3 regions of the Niveibacterium sp. COAC-50 genome follow, and region 2 is predicted to be linked to each of the others. Evidence: predicted binding sites of a transcription regulator. Region 2 holds the regulator's gene; each other region holds the start of a gene.
The links. Region 2 encodes sigma-54, which starts transcription at its own class of promoters, with help from an activator protein. Its sites were predicted from a motif close to TGGCACGCTTNCTGCTNA; they were not measured.
Positions count from the first base shown of each region.

Region 1 (5,216 bases), on a different contig from region 2:
CCCCCTTTCGCGGATCTGAAACAGGATGAAACCGCGCTCATCCGGGTATCATCCGCGCCCAGCATGATGCCTAGAAACTTGCGCCATCCGCGTCACGAGCGCTGGCTGGCGAACACGCCCTGTGTCCCGCGCAGCGAGATGCGAACCTGGCTTACTGGCAGGGGGTCGCTGACCGCCCGTATCCGTGCCCGCTGTGACGCGTTTGAGGTTCGCGTCCTGCAGCAACGCCTCGGTCTGCCGTTGCCGGATGAACGCCGTCTGATCGGTCTGCGCTGGCATGCGTCGGCGCTTGTGCGGGAAGTGCTGCTGTGTGCCGATGGTGTGCCGGTCGTGTTCGCCCATTCGGTGGTTCTGCCCCAGCATCTGCGCGGCGCGTGGCACCTCGTCGCGGGGCTCGGTACCCGTCCGCTCGGGGCCGTACTGTTCGCGGATCGCTCGGTACAGCGCGGGCAACTGCATCTCAAGGCGCTCGATGCGCGGGATCCGCGCTGGCAACGCGCGATCGCGGCGAGCGGTGTCGCGCCGAACGGAGCATTGTGGGCGCGTCGAAGCGTGTTCAAGCGCGCTGGTCGCCCGATTCTTGTAACCGAGGTCTTTTTGCCGACGCTTCCGAGGCTTTTCAAGTGAACCTGTACGAACGCCTGCGTACATATGAACGCCTGATGCGGCTCGACAAACCCATCGGGATTCTGTTGCTGTTGTGGCCGACGCTCTGGGGGCTATGGTTCGCCGGGGCTGGTAAGCCGAGTCTTTGGGTGGTTTGGATCTTTGTTCTCGGCACCGTGCTGATGCGGTCAGCCGGCTGCGTGATCAACGACTACGCAGACCGCGACTTTGATGGTCACGTCGAGCGCACGGCACAGCGCCCGCTTGCAACCGGCGCGATCGGCACGGGTGAAGCGCTGGTCCTTGCGGCGGTGCTGGCGGTGCTGTCCTTCTGCTTGATCCTGCCGTTGGAGCGCTTGGTTTGGTACATGTCCGTGCCGGCGGTCTTCCTGGCAGCGAGCTATCCGTTCACGAAACGCTTCTTCGCGATTCCGCAGGCTTACCTGGGCGTCGCCTTCGGCTTCGGCATTCCGATGGCGTTCGCGGCGCTCTGGAACGAAGTGCCCGCGGTTGCATGGTGGCTGCTGCTTGCGAACGTATTCTGGTCGGTCGCCTATGACACCGAGTACGCCATGGTTGATCGACCTGACGATCTGAAGATCGGTATCAAAACTTCCGCCATCACCTTTGGCCGCTTCGATGTGGCGGCCGTGATGATCTGTTATGCAGCCACGATCGGCTTGCTCGCCTGGGTCGGTTGGTTGTTCCAGCGTGGTGTCTATTTCAACCTGGGGCTCGCGCTGGCAGCCGGCATCGCGGTGTACCACTACACCTTGATCAGGGCACGCGATCGTGCCCTGTGCTTCAAGGCCTTCCTGCACAACACATGGTTTGGTGCGGCCGTGTTCGTCGGGCTAGTACTTGACTACGCCCTGCGCGGGACGCACTGAGGTTTAGCGTTTCGTATCGAGCTGCGCGATGCGCGTGTTCGCATCGCGGGCGCCCGCAAACGCCGGGTCGATCTGCAAGGCCCGGCGATAGGCCTGCACCGCTTCCTTGTTGAGCCCTGCCGCTTGCCGCAACAGCCCGAGTTGGTAGAGCGAGTCGGCCTGAGGGTGCTCCGAGGCGGCGATCTTCTCGAGTAGCTTGGTCGCTTCGGCGCGGTTGCCACGTGCCAATTGGACGCCGGCGAGTGTATCCAGATAGGTGTTCTCGTTCGGCGACAGCGCCACGGCTTTTTGCGCCCAGGCCAGGGCGTCGTCAAGACGTTCCTTGCGCGACGCAGCCAGCGCGGCTGCGTTGTTGTAGGCGAGCACGAACTTCGGATCGGCCTTGATCGCCGCCAGGTAGCCAGCATAGGCACCGGCAGCGTCGCCGGCGGCGTGATGCAGCATCCCCTGCTTGAATCGGACTTGGGCCGAATTCGGATCAACCGTGGCGGCTTTGTCGATCAGTTCGACGGCCCCCTTCATGTCGCCAGAGGCTTGCCGGGCGTCCGCCCCTGCGACCATCGCGGAGCCAAATTTCGGATCAAGTGCCACCGCGCGGTCAAAGGCACGTGCTGCAGCCCGGTAGTCACCCCGTGCCGCTTCCGCCTGGCCGAGCCCGTAGTACGACAACGGGTTCTCCGGCGCCAGGCGCACCGCCTCATTCATGGCGCGCGTTGCGTCGGCAGGGTTCTGCTTCGCGAGCAATGCCATCCCGAGGCCAAAACGCGCGCCAGCATGGTCTGGCTTCAGTTCTGACGCCTTTCGGAACGCCTCTGCCGCGAGATCCGGCTTGTGAAGGACGTTCAGGTACAGCTCACCCAGATCCAGTTGAGGGGCTGCCGCAGTGGGGCCGGCTTTAGCGGCTTCGAGCGCAAAACGCTCGGCCTCTTTCCACTGTTTCGTGGCCATGCTCAGGCGCGCCATCGCGACCAGGGAGTCCACAGACTGCGGGGCGACTTTGTAGGCTTTCTTCACCCAGTCGCTGGCCTCAGCGTCCTTGTGCTGCAGGCGTGCGATGTCAGCCAGCCCAAGCAAGGGCAGGGGATTGGCGGGCTCCGCCTTCGCGGCTTCACTGAACAACTGCCTCGCCTGGTCGTACTTCCCTTCGTTCAACGCGTCATAACCCTTATCGAGCGGCGTTGTCGCCTTGGCGGCTGAGCGCGGCTGGATGTCGAGAAAATTATGAATCGGCGTTGCGAGCGATGCGAGTGGCGTCAGGCTGGCGAGCAAGACGGCGAGATGGCGGAGTTTCATTTGTTGGCGGGAGGCTGGACACAAAAAAAGAATACCCCTTTCCGGAAACCGGAAAGGGGTACTTGTGCGTGCTACAGCGAAAACTTACTTCGCGCGGCGACGGCGTGCAGCTGCCAGACCGGCAAGGCCCAGACCGGCCAGCGCGAGGCTGCCCGGTTCCGGAACATCGCCACCCGGCGGGATGAACACACCACCCGAGGCGCCGAAGCCGAAGATGAAGGTGTTCGGCACACCAGTCGTCGGGCCGCCGGCTACGTTGGCTTGGCCATACGAGTAGATACCGATTTCAACGTCGGATGCGTCGCCATCGACCATGCGGCGAGCAAGATCAGCACCGGCTTCGGTCGATGCTGCACCGTAGTATGTGGTGAACTTGATGCTTTCACCCGCGCCAACCGCTGCGAAGTTGAAGTCGAACAGCGCGCCGTGGTCATCCGGGCCGCAGTCGGTGAAGTTCGCATCGTCTTGTGCGCAAGCAGTCGCGCCAAGCAGGCGGTGGCTGGAGGCCAGCGGGTTCGAAGACGAGAAACCATCGCGCGTCGTGTGCAGCAGGTTGCTGCCGTTGGCGATGCCCAGCGCGCCCGGCACGCCTTGAATCGTCACGAACTCGTTGAACGCGGTCGGGCCGATGTCCCAGTCCATCACGCGGCGATACCGCAGGTCGCCCGAAGCGATCGCGAACGTTTGCAGATTCTTGATGGTCACATCATCTGCGTAAAGCGCAGTGGTGCCGGCGATCGGGTGATAGTTGTGCGTTACTTCCAGAACGGCTGCGCCGGAAGCGCTTAGCACTCGCGACACCGAGATGGCGGTCGACGCGGTGGAGGTGAAGGACACCAGGCTCAGACCGCCGGTACCGACGGACGTGTTTTGGTAGCCAGCGGCGCCGGTCGACGCGATCGCTGCGCCCCAACCTTCGCAGGTGCAGCCGTAGACCGTGCTGTCGTAGCCGGTAGCGTTGAATTTGAGGCCCACACCGCCGTAGTTCAGTGCGCCCAAGTCGTTAACGCCAAGGCTGACGGTCCCGTTGGTGATGACTGCGCCGGCGCTTGCGGCCGTCGAGATTGCAGCACCGCCGATCAGCAGGATGGCGGCAGCGAGTGATTTCATTTTCACGATTTAGCCTCGTTGTCGTTGGTTGGCAGGACGATGTCCTGACTCGCAGAGGTATAAGCAGTCTTCGTGCCAGCCGTGGTTTGTCTTCTATCTAATTGAAATTGTTGAGGGTTTTGTTCTGTTTGTCGGTTGCGACAAATGCGGTGTAAGAAAATCCGTCGACGCCCACGCGGCGTACGTGGAGCCCCGGCGGTATCATCGCGGCCATATCGGACCCAGTTTGAAAGACGCCAACTGCGATGCGTTACAAGGATCTGCGCGACTTCATTGCGCAACTCGAAAGCCGCGGCGAGCTCAAGCGCATCGCCCATCCGGTGGATACACACCTTGAAATGACCGAGATTGCCGACCGCGTTTTGCGTGCGGGCGGTCCGGCGCTCTTGTTCGAGAATGCGCACACGCAGGGGCGCACGTGCGCGATGCCTGTTCTGGCCAACCTTTTCGGTACGCCGCAGCGCGTGGCCTATGGCATGGGCGAGGACGGTGACTGGAAGACGACCTTGCGCGAAGTGGGCAAGCTGCTCGCCTTCCTTAAGGAGCCCGAGCCACCGAAAGGGCTTAAGGATGCCTGGGAGAAGCTGCCGATCTTCAAGCAGGTGATGAACATGTCGCCGAAGGTCGTCGGGTCTGCGCTGTGTCAGGAGGTCGTATGGGAGGGCAAGGACGTCGACCTGTCGCGTCTGCCGATCCAGCACTGCTGGCCGGGTGATGCTGCGCCCCTGATCACCTGGGGACTGGTCGTGACGCGCGGCCCGCAGAAGCAGCGCCAGAACCTGGGCATCTACCGCCAGCAGGTGCTCGGAGCTAACCGGGTCATCATGCGCTGGTTGGCGCATCGAGGTGGCGCGCTGGATTTTCGCGAACATCAGCAAGCAAATCCGGGAAAACCATTTCCGGTTGCCGTGGTGCTCGGCTGCGATCCGGCGACCATCCTGGGGGCGGTGACGCCTGTGCCCGATAGCCTGTCCGAGTACCAGTTCGCCGGCCTGTTGCGGGGGGCGAAGACCGAATTGGTGAAGTGCCTCGGCTCCGAGTTGCAGGTTCCCGCCTCGGCCGAGATCGTGCTTGAAGGCGTGATCCACCCCGATGATATGGCGCCCGAAGGCCCCTACGGTGACCACACCGGCTACTACAACGAGGTATCGGACTTCCCGGTGTTTACGGTCGAACGCATCACGATGCGCCGTAACCCGATCTACCACAGCACCTACACCGGTAAACCGCCGGATGAGCCGGCGATGCTCGGGCTCGCGCTCAACGAAGTATTCGTGCCGCTGTTGCAGAAGCAGTTTCCCGAGATTGTCGACTTCT
Region 1 covers NZ_JABCJM010000008.1:40,124-45,339, forward strand. The annotation lists gene HH302_RS20345 (chorismate lyase) at 64-627, shown strand; gene ubiA (4-hydroxybenzoate octaprenyltransferase) at 624-1,496, shown strand; gene HH302_RS20355 (lipopolysaccharide assembly protein LapB) at 1,500-2,789, opposite strand; gene HH302_RS22560 (PEP-CTERM sorting domain-containing protein) at 2,874-3,899, opposite strand; gene ubiD (4-hydroxy-3-polyprenylbenzoate decarboxylase) at 4,145-5,216, shown strand, end outside.
Region 1: the regulator sigma-54 is predicted to act here: its motif matches at 3,960-3,977, upstream of HH302_RS22560 (PEP-CTERM sorting domain-containing protein).

Region 2 (5,216 bases):
CTGCAGGATGCCGGGCTGATCCATGTCCCACTCGACGATGCGCGCGCTCGTGCCGACCTGGGCGGGCGTTGCCGGCGCGCCGGTTTCCTCGCCCTCTTCGATCAGGCAGACGCCGAAACTGCTGCCGTCCCGAATGCACGCCTTGACCATGTCCATGTAGCGCACCTCGAATACCTTGAGCGGCAATCGCGCTTCGGGAACAAGTACGGTGTGCAGGGGAAACAGAGGCAGTTCGGCGGGCAGTTCGGGCATCGGATTGGTCTCGCGGGCCCGCGAAACGCGCGCCGGGTGAAGTGGCGGAAGTGTGCCATGTTTTCCTGCACGCGCCCGACCGAGACGCACGCAATCTCTGTGCCATAATCGTTTCCAACGAATCGAGGAAACCCCATGGACGACAACAAGGCGAAAGCACTTCAGGCCGCGCTGGCCCAGATCGAAAAACAGTTCGGCAAGGGCTCCATCATGCGGATGGGCGATGGCGAAGTGGAATCGGACATCCAGGCGGTGTCGACCGGCTCCCTCGGGCTGGACATCGCGCTGGGCATTGGCGGCCTGCCGCGTGGCCGCGTGATCGAGATCTACGGCCCGGAATCGTCAGGCAAGACGACCCTCACGCTGCAGGCGATTGCCGAGATGCAGAAGATGGGTGGCGTGGCCGCCTTCATCGACGCCGAGCACGCGCTCGACGTGTCCTACGCGCAGAAGCTGGGCGTCAACGTCGGCGACCTGCTGATCTCGCAGCCGGATACCGGCGAGCAGGCGCTTGAGATCGCCGACATGCTGGTGCGTTCTGGCAGCGTCGATATCGTCGTGATCGACTCGGTCGCCGCGCTGACGCCGAAGGCCGAAATCGAGGGCGAGATGGGCGATCAACTGCCCGGCCTGCAGGCCCGCCTGATGTCGCAGGCGCTGCGCAAGCTGACCGGCAACATCAAGCGCACCAACACCATGGTCATCTTCATCAACCAGATCCGCATGAAGATCGGCGTGATGTTCGGCAACCCCGAAACCACCACGGGCGGCAATGCGCTGAAGTTCTACGCCTCGGTGCGTCTGGACATCCGCCGCACCGGCACGATCAAGAAGGGCGACGAAGTCATCGGCTCGGAGACCAAGGTCAAGGTCGTGAAGAACAAAGTGGCGCCGCCGTTCAAGGAAGCGCACTTCGACATCCTTTACGGCGAGGGCATCTCGCGCGAAGGCGAAATCATCGACATGGGCGTCGAACAGCGCTTTGTCGACAAGTCCGGCGCGTGGTACGCATACAACGGCGAGAAGATCGGCCAGGGCAAGGACAACGCGCGCGAATTCCTGCGCTCGCACCCGGAAACCGCACGCGAAATCGAGAACAAGATCCGCGTACAACTGGGCCTACCTGAACTGCCGGCTGGGGAAGCCGCCGCGGCCTGAACCGACGAGGCACATTGGCGATGAGCGGCGACGAGCTGAAGGCCCGCGCGCTCCGAACGCTGGCGCAGCGCGAACACAGCCGGGCCGAGTTGGCGCGCAAGCTGGCCGCGCACGGTGAGCCGGACGCGGTCGAAGCGGTACTCGACCGGATGAGCGAACTGGGCCTGCTGTCCGACAGCCGCTTTGCCGAAAGTTACGTGCGCAGCCGTGCCGGCCGGCTCGGCCAGCGACGCATCCAGCATGAACTCGCACAGCGCGGCGTGGATCCGGAAACGATCTCCGAAGCGCTGGCGAGTGAGTTGGGCGAGACAGAACTGGAGCGCGCCCGTGCAGTGTGGGCGCGCAAGTTCGGCAGTACGCCGGGCGATGCAAAGGAATGGGCGCGCCAGGCGCGCTTTCTGACCGCCCGCGGATTTTCCGCGGAGGTCGTAAGAAAAGTGTTGAAAGAGCCGTTCGATGAGTCTGCTTAAGGTAGGCGGTCTATCCAAGCGCTACAAGGCACGCACTGTCGTGCGCGATGTCGGCTTCGAAGTCGGCAGCGGTGAGGTGGTCGGCCTGCTCGGCCCCAACGGCGCCGGCAAGACGACCTGTTTCTACATGATCGTTGGCTTGGTGCGTGCCGACGGCGGCACGATCACCCTCGACGACAAGGAAATCACCCACCTGCCGATCCACAAGCGGGCGCATCTGGGCTTGTCCTACCTGCCGCAGGAAAACTCGGTATTCCGCAAGCTCACGGTGGCCGAGAACATCCTCGCAGTGCTCGAACTGCAGAAGCTGCCGAAGGACAAACTCACCGCGCGGCTCGATGAGCTGCTGGGCGAGTTGGGCATCACGCACTTGCGCGATGCAACCGCGATGTCCCTCTCGGGCGGCGAGCGGCGGCGGGTTGAAATTGCCCGCGCGCTGGCCACCAACCCGCAGGTGATCCTGCTCGACGAACCCTTCGCCGGCGTCGACCCGATCGCGGTGATCGATATCCAGAAGATCATCCGCTTCCTGAAGGATCGCAACATCGGCGTGCTGATCACCGATCACAACGTGCGCGAGACGCTGGGCATCTGCGACCGCGCTTACATCATCACCGAAGGGGTGGTGCTCGCCAGCGGCCGCCCCGACGAAATCGTCCAGAACGACAAGGTTCGCGAGGTTTACCTCGGCGAGCATTTCCGACTCTGATCGCGCAACCCCCACGATGAAGCCCTCGCTCCAGCTCCGCATCTCCCAGCAGCTCGCGCTGACCCCGCAGCTGCAACAGTCGATCAAGCTGCTGCAGCTATCGACACTGGAGCTCAACAGCGAAATCGAGCGCATGCTGCTCGAGAACCCCTTGCTCGAACGCGAAGACGCCGAGTCGGACCCGGAAGCCTGGGGGCAATCCGCCACCGCGCCGAGCGGCGACGAACGCACCGACACCGCCAACGATGCGGCGGCCGAAGCGGCCGAGACCTCGCCCGAACCAAGCGAGCCGAGCTTCGACGATGCCGGCAGCTATGACGACGGCCCCACCGAGTGGTCCGGCGAAGGCGGCGGCAGCGGCAGCGGCAATCGCGACGATGACGACGAGACGGATTTCCAGGAATTCCGTGCTGCGCAGACGAGCCTGCGCGACCACCTGGATGAACAAGTTGCCCTAATGCCGCTGTCGGACCGCGATCGCGCGCTGCTGCGCTTCATGATCGAAGCGCTCGACGACGATGGCTATCTGACCCAGCCGCTCGACGAACTGCTGGAGCTGTTGCCGTCCGAGTTTGAAGTTGACGTCGACGAGCTGCAGATCGCCCTCGCGCACCTGCAGAACCTCGATCCGCCGGGCATCGGCGCACGCTCGCCAGGCGAATGCCTGAAGCTGCAATTGCGCCTGCTGCCTGAGAGCGCTGCGCGTGAAGCCGCGATCATCATCGTCGAGCAGCATCTGGAGCTGCTGGCCGCGCGGGATTTCGTGCGACTCAAGCGGCATCTGGGTTGCAGCGACGAAACCCTGCGCGAGGCGCACCAGCTCGTTTGCAGCCTCGATCCGCGCCCCGGTGCGCGGTTTGCCGCAATCGAGACGCGATATGTGATCCCGGATGTGATCGTGCGCAAGGTGCGCGGCCACTGGAGTGCGACACTGAACCCGGACGCGATGCCCAAGCTGCGGATCAACCAGCTCTACGCCGGAATCCTGCAGCAGAACCGCGGCTCGGCCGGATCACTGGCCGGGCAGTTGCAGGAGGCACGCTGGATGATCAAGAACGTGCAGCAACGGTTTGACACGATCCTGCGGGTATCCCAGGCAATCGTTGACCGCCAGCGGCAGTTCTTCGATTATGGGGACGTGGCAATGCGTCCGCTGACACTGCGCGAAATCGCAGAGCAGCTTGATCTGCATGAGTCGACGATCTCTCGGGTGACCACGCAGAAGTACATGGCCACGCCAAGAGGTATCCTTGAACTGAAGTATTTTTTCGGCAGCCACGTCGCCACGGATTCTGGCGGCGCGTGTTCAGCTACGGCGATTCGTGCGCTGATTCGCCAGCTGGTCGCGGCAGAGGATCGCAAAAAACCGCTATCCGATGCGCGGATTGCCGAGCTTCTCGGCCAGCAGGGGATTGTCGTTGCGCGGCGTACCATCGCAAAGTACCGCGAGTCGCTCAACATCCCGCCGGTCAGCCAGCGCAAGATGATCTGAGAGGATAAATCATGAACCTGAACATCACCGGACACCATCTCGAAGTTACCGCCGCGCTCCGCGACTACGTAACATCGAAACTGGATCGCGTGATTCGCCACTTCGATCACGTCACGAGCGTTAACGTGATCCTGTCGGTGGAAAAGCTGAAGCAAAAGGCGGAAGTGACGGTACATGTACGCGGCAAGGACATTTTCGTCGAGAGCATTGACGAAGATTTGTATGCCGCAATCGACGCCATGACGGACAAACTGGACAGGCAGGTTCTCAAGCACAAGGAAAAGTCCTACGATCACGGCCACGAGGCGCACAAGCGCCAATCTGCAGAATCGTAATCACGGTCGCTCTAGTGAATCCCGGCGCGTAAGCTTGCGGAAAGCCCCCGCGCCGAACATGAGCTGACCCCGGATCTGCGCGCCTTCGGGCGCGCAGTGCATTTCTGAACCCCAAGCATGAATCTCATCGCCCCGCTGCTGCCGCCGTCCAATGTGCTCGTCGATCTTGAGGCGAGCAGCAAGAAGCGCGTCTTCGAACAGGCTGGCCTGCTCTTCGAAAACCATCAGGGACTCGCGCGCAGCGCCGTCTACGACGCACTTTTCACGCGTGAAAAGCTCGGCTCCACCGGCCTTGGACAAGGCATTGCGATTCCGCACGGCCGTATCAAGGGCCTGCGCGACGCCGTCGGTGCCTTCATCCGCCTTGCGCAGCCCGTGCCATTCGAGGCCCCGGACGGCAAGCCGGTGAATCTGATGTTCGTGCTGCTGGTGCCGGAAAGCGCCACCGAGCACCACCTGCGACTGCTATCGGAGCTCGCACAGATGTTCTCCGACCGCAGCTTCCGCGATGCACTGGCGCAGGCCAGTGATGCGTCCGAGGCCCACACCCTGTTCGTGAACTGGAACCCGAATGCGGCGAACTAGCGTCGCCCGGATCTACGAGGACAACCGCGACCGGCTCGGCCTGAGCCATCTCGCCGGCCCGCTCGATGTCGAGGTTCAGGTTCCAAATGAGAAAGTGTGGCCAGCCGAGCTGGTAGGCCACCTCAACATCATCCACCCGAACCGCATTCAGGTGATGGGCGAGGCGGAGCTGGGCTGGATTCGTCGCCAGGCACGCGACAAGGTACAGCATCAGC
Region 2 covers NZ_JABCJM010000002.1:553,857-559,072, forward strand. The annotation lists gene HH302_RS10030 (LON peptidase substrate-binding domain-containing protein) at 1-252, opposite strand, end outside; gene recA (recombinase RecA) at 388-1,410, shown strand; gene recX (recombination regulator RecX) at 1,431-1,880, shown strand; gene lptB (LPS export ABC transporter ATP-binding protein) at 1,867-2,589, shown strand; gene HH302_RS10050 (RNA polymerase factor sigma-54) at 2,606-4,081, shown strand; gene hpf (ribosome hibernation-promoting factor, HPF/YfiA family) at 4,093-4,416, shown strand; gene ptsN (PTS IIA-like nitrogen regulatory protein PtsN) at 4,534-5,001, shown strand; gene hprK (HPr(Ser) kinase/phosphatase) at 4,988-5,216, shown strand, end outside.

Region 3 (5,216 bases), 610 kb from region 2:
CGTCGCATGCGTCGTCTCTCGGTCGGGCCATGCATGATGGCAGAGCGGGCGGGGCGGGTCGATCGACTCTCGGCGCCGGCAGAAAAAAAGGGCGCCCATGGGCGCCCCTACTCTTGCGGCTGAGTGCGGCTTACTGTTGCTTGAGCGACTCGACCGGGATCTTGATCGTGACTTCGTCGCTGACGTAGGGCACGTACTTGTTCAGGCCCCAGTCCGAGCGCTTGATCGTGGTGCTGATGTCGCCGGCACAGGCTTGCACCTTCAGCATCGGGTGCGGCACGCACTTGAAGTTGCTGACCGCGAGCTTGACCGGCTTGGTCACGCCCAGCATCGTCAGCGTGCCGTCGGCGCCGACCAGCTTGTCGCCGTCGAACGTGAGGTTGTCCGACTTGAAGGTCATGGTCGGGAATTTGGCGGCGTTGAAGAAGTCTTCCGACTTCAGGTGGTCGTTCCACTTCTCGAAGCCCATGTTGATCGAGCCGGTCTCGATCACGGCCTCGACGCTGCCCTTCTTGGCGGCGAAGTCGATTACCGCCTTGCCGGTGGTCTTGTCGAAACGGCCGCGCTGTGTCGACAGGCCGAAGTGGTTGATCTCGAAGCTCGGCCAGGTGTGGGTCGGGTCGAAGTTGTAGGTTTCTGCGGCGGCTGCGGCGGCGCCCGACAGGGCGGCGAGCGTGACAGCGATGATCAGTTTCTTCATTTGGGTGACTCCTGTTGCGGGGTGAGTGGTGTCGCCGGCCCCGGTGGGTGCCGGCGATCGGTGATCCGGATTACTTGCGCGCAGCGGCGACGAGGCGGAACTTGATCTGCACATCGTCGGCGACCGTGGAGGTGTCCCCCCATGGGCCTTCGCCGATGCCGAACTGCAGACGCTTGATCGTGAAGGCCCCTTCGAACACGCCGTTGGCGCCGTCAGCCTTGTAGGTAAACGGCGCCGTCACGTTCTGCGTGCGGCCCTTGATCGTCAAAGGGCCGGTCACTTCGAAGCGATTGCCGCCGAGTGCCTTGACGCTGGTGGACTTGAACACCGCGGTCGGGAATTGCTTCGCGTTGAACCAATCCTTGCCCACCACCTCGTCGTTGGCTTCCTTGCTGCCGGCGTCGATGCTGGCGAGCTCCAGCTCAAACCCTGCGCTGGCCTTCTGTACGGCCGCCGGGTCGAAGCTCAGCGCAACCTTGAACTTGTTGAACTTGCCGTCGACCGGCACGCCCATCTGCTTGGACGTGAAGGCGAGGCTGCTCTTGGCCGGATCCAGCGTGCCGTATTCGACGGCGGCAGCGGGCAAAGCGAGGGCGGCGGCCGCGAGGGCCGTGACGAGAATCTTCATGTTGGGACTCCGCTTACTTCAGGAAGGGCAGCATGCGGGCAAGGACGCCGTCGCGTGCTGCGAAGTGGTGCTTCACTGCCGCCGCTGCGTGCGCAACGACGATCAGTGCCATCAACCAGGCGAGGATTTCGTGTGCTTCCTCGAAGAACTCGGCGAGCGGTTCACTCTTGCCGATCAGATCGGGCAGCGGCAGTACTCCGAACCAGACCACCGGAAAGCCCTTGGCCGAGCTCATCAGCCAGCCGGCCATCGGTACCGCGATCATCAGCAGGTAGAGCAGGTGATGTGCGCCATGCGCGGCGAGCTTTTCGATGCCGCTCATGGAATCCGGCAAGGCGGGCGGGCGATGTGTGGCGCGCCACAGGATGCGCACCAGCACCAGCGCGAGCACCGTGATGCCGGCCCACTTGTGCCAGCTGATGATCTTGAGTTTCTGCGGGGAGAGGGGAAGGTCGACCATGTAAAGGCCGACCGGGAAGGCGATGAAGATCAGCAGCGCGATCAGCCAGTGCAGTGCGATCGCGGTGCGGGTGTATTGCGTTGGGGCTGTTGTCATGTCTGTGGGCTCTCTGCATGCAGTCCGCAATCGTTCGATGCGGTTCAGTATTTACTGCATGCTAGAGCCACAGACTCCGTCATTCCAGCGAAAGTTTCTGGCGAATCAGATGAAACTGATTCACTTATTTTCGTTGCCGGCCTTGCTGCGGGCGAGTTCGGCTTCCAGCTCGATGACGCGGGCTTCCAGTCGCACCAATTGTTCACGTGCGCGCGCAAGCACCTCGCGCTGAACGTCGAATTCCTCGCGCGTCACCAGATCCATCTTGCCCAGCACCGATGCAAACGCTGCCTTCGCGTTGCGTTCGATGTCCCGCGCGGGGCTGCTCTCGAGCAGTTCCGCTACTTTCTTCTGGATCTCATCGACGAACTTGGGCGGCTCCATGGCGGCTCTCCGTAAGGGTTTCAAGGGCTTGCAGCCAGTTTAGCACGCGCCATTTCATGCACCGGGACAGTGCGGCATGCGGGGAAACCCGGAATCGCACCGTCGTGGTGCGAATTGCTTCCGGATGCGGGGCAAAACGGTGCGGCGATGCGGGCGGGGACATCGCAAGGCGCGATCAAACGGTGCGCGGACGGGGTTTTCGAGTCTGTGGCACGGATTCTGCATTAGGCCCGTCACCACGATTCTCATCCCATGACGGAGATTGAAATGCGCAAGACCCTGATCGCTACCGCCCTGATCGCTGGCTTTGCCGCTTCCGGTTCGGCCATGGCCGAAGAAGCCAAGGCGCCCTACACGCTGACCGGAAACTTCACGCTGGCCTCGGAATACATCTATCGCGGGATCACGCAGACCAACCACAAGCCTGCCATTCAGGGCGGCATCGACTTTGCGCACGAGAGCGGCATCTACCTCGGCACCTGGGCGTCGAACATCAGCTGGCTGTCCGATGCAGGCGGTATCAGCGCCCCGATCGAGATGGACTTCTACGGTGGCTACAAGGGCACGGCCGGTGACTTCGGTTACGACGTCGGCCTGCTGCAGTACTACTACCCGGGCACCTATCCGGATGGCTTCACCAGCCCGAACACGCTGGAAGGCTACGTGGCCGGCAGCTACAAGTGGATCACGCTGAAGGGCTCGTACTCCTTCACCAACCTGTTTGGCGCCAAGGCCCCGAACGGTGACAAGACCAGCGGCAGCTACTACCTTGATGCAACGGGCACCTTCCCGGTTGCCGAGGGTGTGAACCTGGTTGCCCACGTGGGCTACCAGAGCGTCAAGGGCTTCGATGACGCGTCCTACACCGATTACAAGCTGGGCGGTACCGCCGATGCGCTGGGCCTGACCTTCGGCCTCTTCTACAGCGGCACCAACGCCAAGGGCGACGCGGGCGAGTTCTATCACAACGCGTTTGACAAGGACATGGGCGCTGGCCGCGTCCTCTTCACCGTAGGCAAGACTCTCTAATTCCGGTTTAGCACACGGCATCCCTCCCCCGGGATGCCGCGTTCCACCCAAGGAGCCAACATGAAATTCGTCACCGCCATCATCAAGCCGTTCAAGCTTGACGAGGTGCGCGAGGCCCTCAGCGCGATCGGCGTGCAGGGCATCACCGTCACCGAGGTCAAGGGCTTCGGCCGTCAGAAGGGTCACACCGAGCTGTATCGCGGCGCAGAGTACGTCGTCGACTTTCTGCCCAAGGTGAAGATCGAAATCGCAATCGCCGACGATCTGCTCGACCAGGTCATCGAAGCGGTCGAGAAGGCCGCCAGCACCGGCAAGATCGGTGACGGAAAGATCTTCGTCTTCGATCTCGAACAGGCTATCCGCATCCGCACCGGCGAGACCGGCGCTGAAGCGCTCTAAGGCAGACAAGGAGATTTCGACATGAAGAAGATGCTCGCGATCCTGCTGACGGCGCTGTCCGTCGGTATCGCAGCCCCGGCCTGGTCCTCGGATCAGAGCAATGAGGCGACCGGCGCGGTTGCCACCACCGAAGCGGCCAAGCCGGCTGCCGAAGCCCCCGCCGCTGACGCCAAACCGGCCGACGCTGCGCCGGCTGCCACCGCCGAAGCGCCCGCTGCTGCGCCCGCCGCCGCGGAAGCTGCACCGGCTGCTGCCGCACCGGCCGCAACCCCCGCCCCGAACAAGGGTGATACCTCCTGGATGATCGTTGCCACGCTGCTCGTGACGCTGATGACGATTCCGGGCCTCGCGCTGTTCTACGGCGGCCTCGTGCGCTCGAAGAACATGCTGTCGATCCTGATGCAGGTGTTCGTGATCTTCGCGCTCTGCGTCGTGCTGTGGACGGTGTTCGGCTACTCGCTCGCCTTTACTGAGGGCAACGCGTTCATCGGCGGCTTCGACAAACTGTTCCTGAAGGGCATCACCCCGGATTCGGGCGCAGCGACCTTCTCGAAGGGCGTCTATATCCCCGAGCTGATCTACGTGATGTTCCAGGCGACCTTCGCTGCAATCACGCCGGCCCTGATCGTCGGTGCCTTTGCTGAGCGCATGAAGTTCTCCGCGGTGCTGCTGTTCATCGTGCTGTGGTTCACCTTCTCGTACCTGCCGATCGCTCACATGGTCTGGTACTGGGCGGGCCCGGATGCCTACACCGACGCTGCTGCTGCCGACAAGGCCGCCGCGACCGCTGGCTTCCTGTTCCAGAAGGGCGCGCTCGACTTCGCTGGTGGCACGGTGGTGCACATCAACGCTGCGATGGCCGGCCTGGTCGGTGCCTTCATGGTTGGCAAGCGTATCGGTTACGGCCGTGAGGCGATGGCGCCGCACAGCCTGACGATGACGATGATCGGTGCTTCGCTGCTGTGGGTGGGCTGGTTCGGTTTCAACGCCGGTTCCAACCTGGAAGCCAACGGTGCTGCCGCGCTGGCCTTCGCCAACACCATGGTCGCTACCGCGATGGCTGCGCTGGCTTGGCTGTTCGCTGAATGGCTGATCAAGGGCAAGCCCTCGATGCTGGGTGCTGCGTCGGGTGCTGTTGCTGGCCTCGTTGCAATCACCCCGGCTTGTGGCTTTGTCGGCATCATGGGCGCACTGATCATCGGCCTCGCTGCCGGCCTGATCTGCCTGTGGGGCGTCAATGGCCTGAAGAAGCTGCTTGGTGCGGATGACGCGCTTGATGTGTTCGGCGTGCATGGCGTCGGCGGCATCCTGGGTGCCATCCTGACCGGCGTGTTCGCGGATCCGGCCCTCGGTGGCGCAGGCGTCATCGACTATGTGGCCAACAAGGTTGGCGACTACAGCATCTCGGCGCAGGTCACGAGCCAGCTGTGGGCCGTTGGCACCACGGTCATCTGGTCGGGTGTTGTGTCCTTGGTTGCGTACAAGCTGGTCGACCTCTTCATCGGCCTGCGTGTCGCGGA
Region 3 covers NZ_JABCJM010000002.1:1,165,392-1,170,607, forward strand. The annotation lists gene HH302_RS12810 (ABC transporter substrate-binding protein) at 1-8, opposite strand, end outside; gene HH302_RS12815 (YceI family protein) at 131-700, opposite strand; gene HH302_RS12820 (YceI family protein) at 771-1,328, opposite strand; gene HH302_RS12825 (cytochrome b) at 1,342-1,884, opposite strand; gene HH302_RS12830 (accessory factor UbiK family protein) at 2,005-2,268, opposite strand; gene HH302_RS12835 (TorF family putative porin) at 2,536-3,297, shown strand; gene glnK (P-II family nitrogen regulator) at 3,358-3,696, shown strand; gene HH302_RS12845 (ammonium transporter) at 3,718-5,216, shown strand, end outside.
Region 3: the regulator sigma-54 is predicted to act here: its motif matches at 2,477-2,494, upstream of HH302_RS12835 (TorF family putative porin).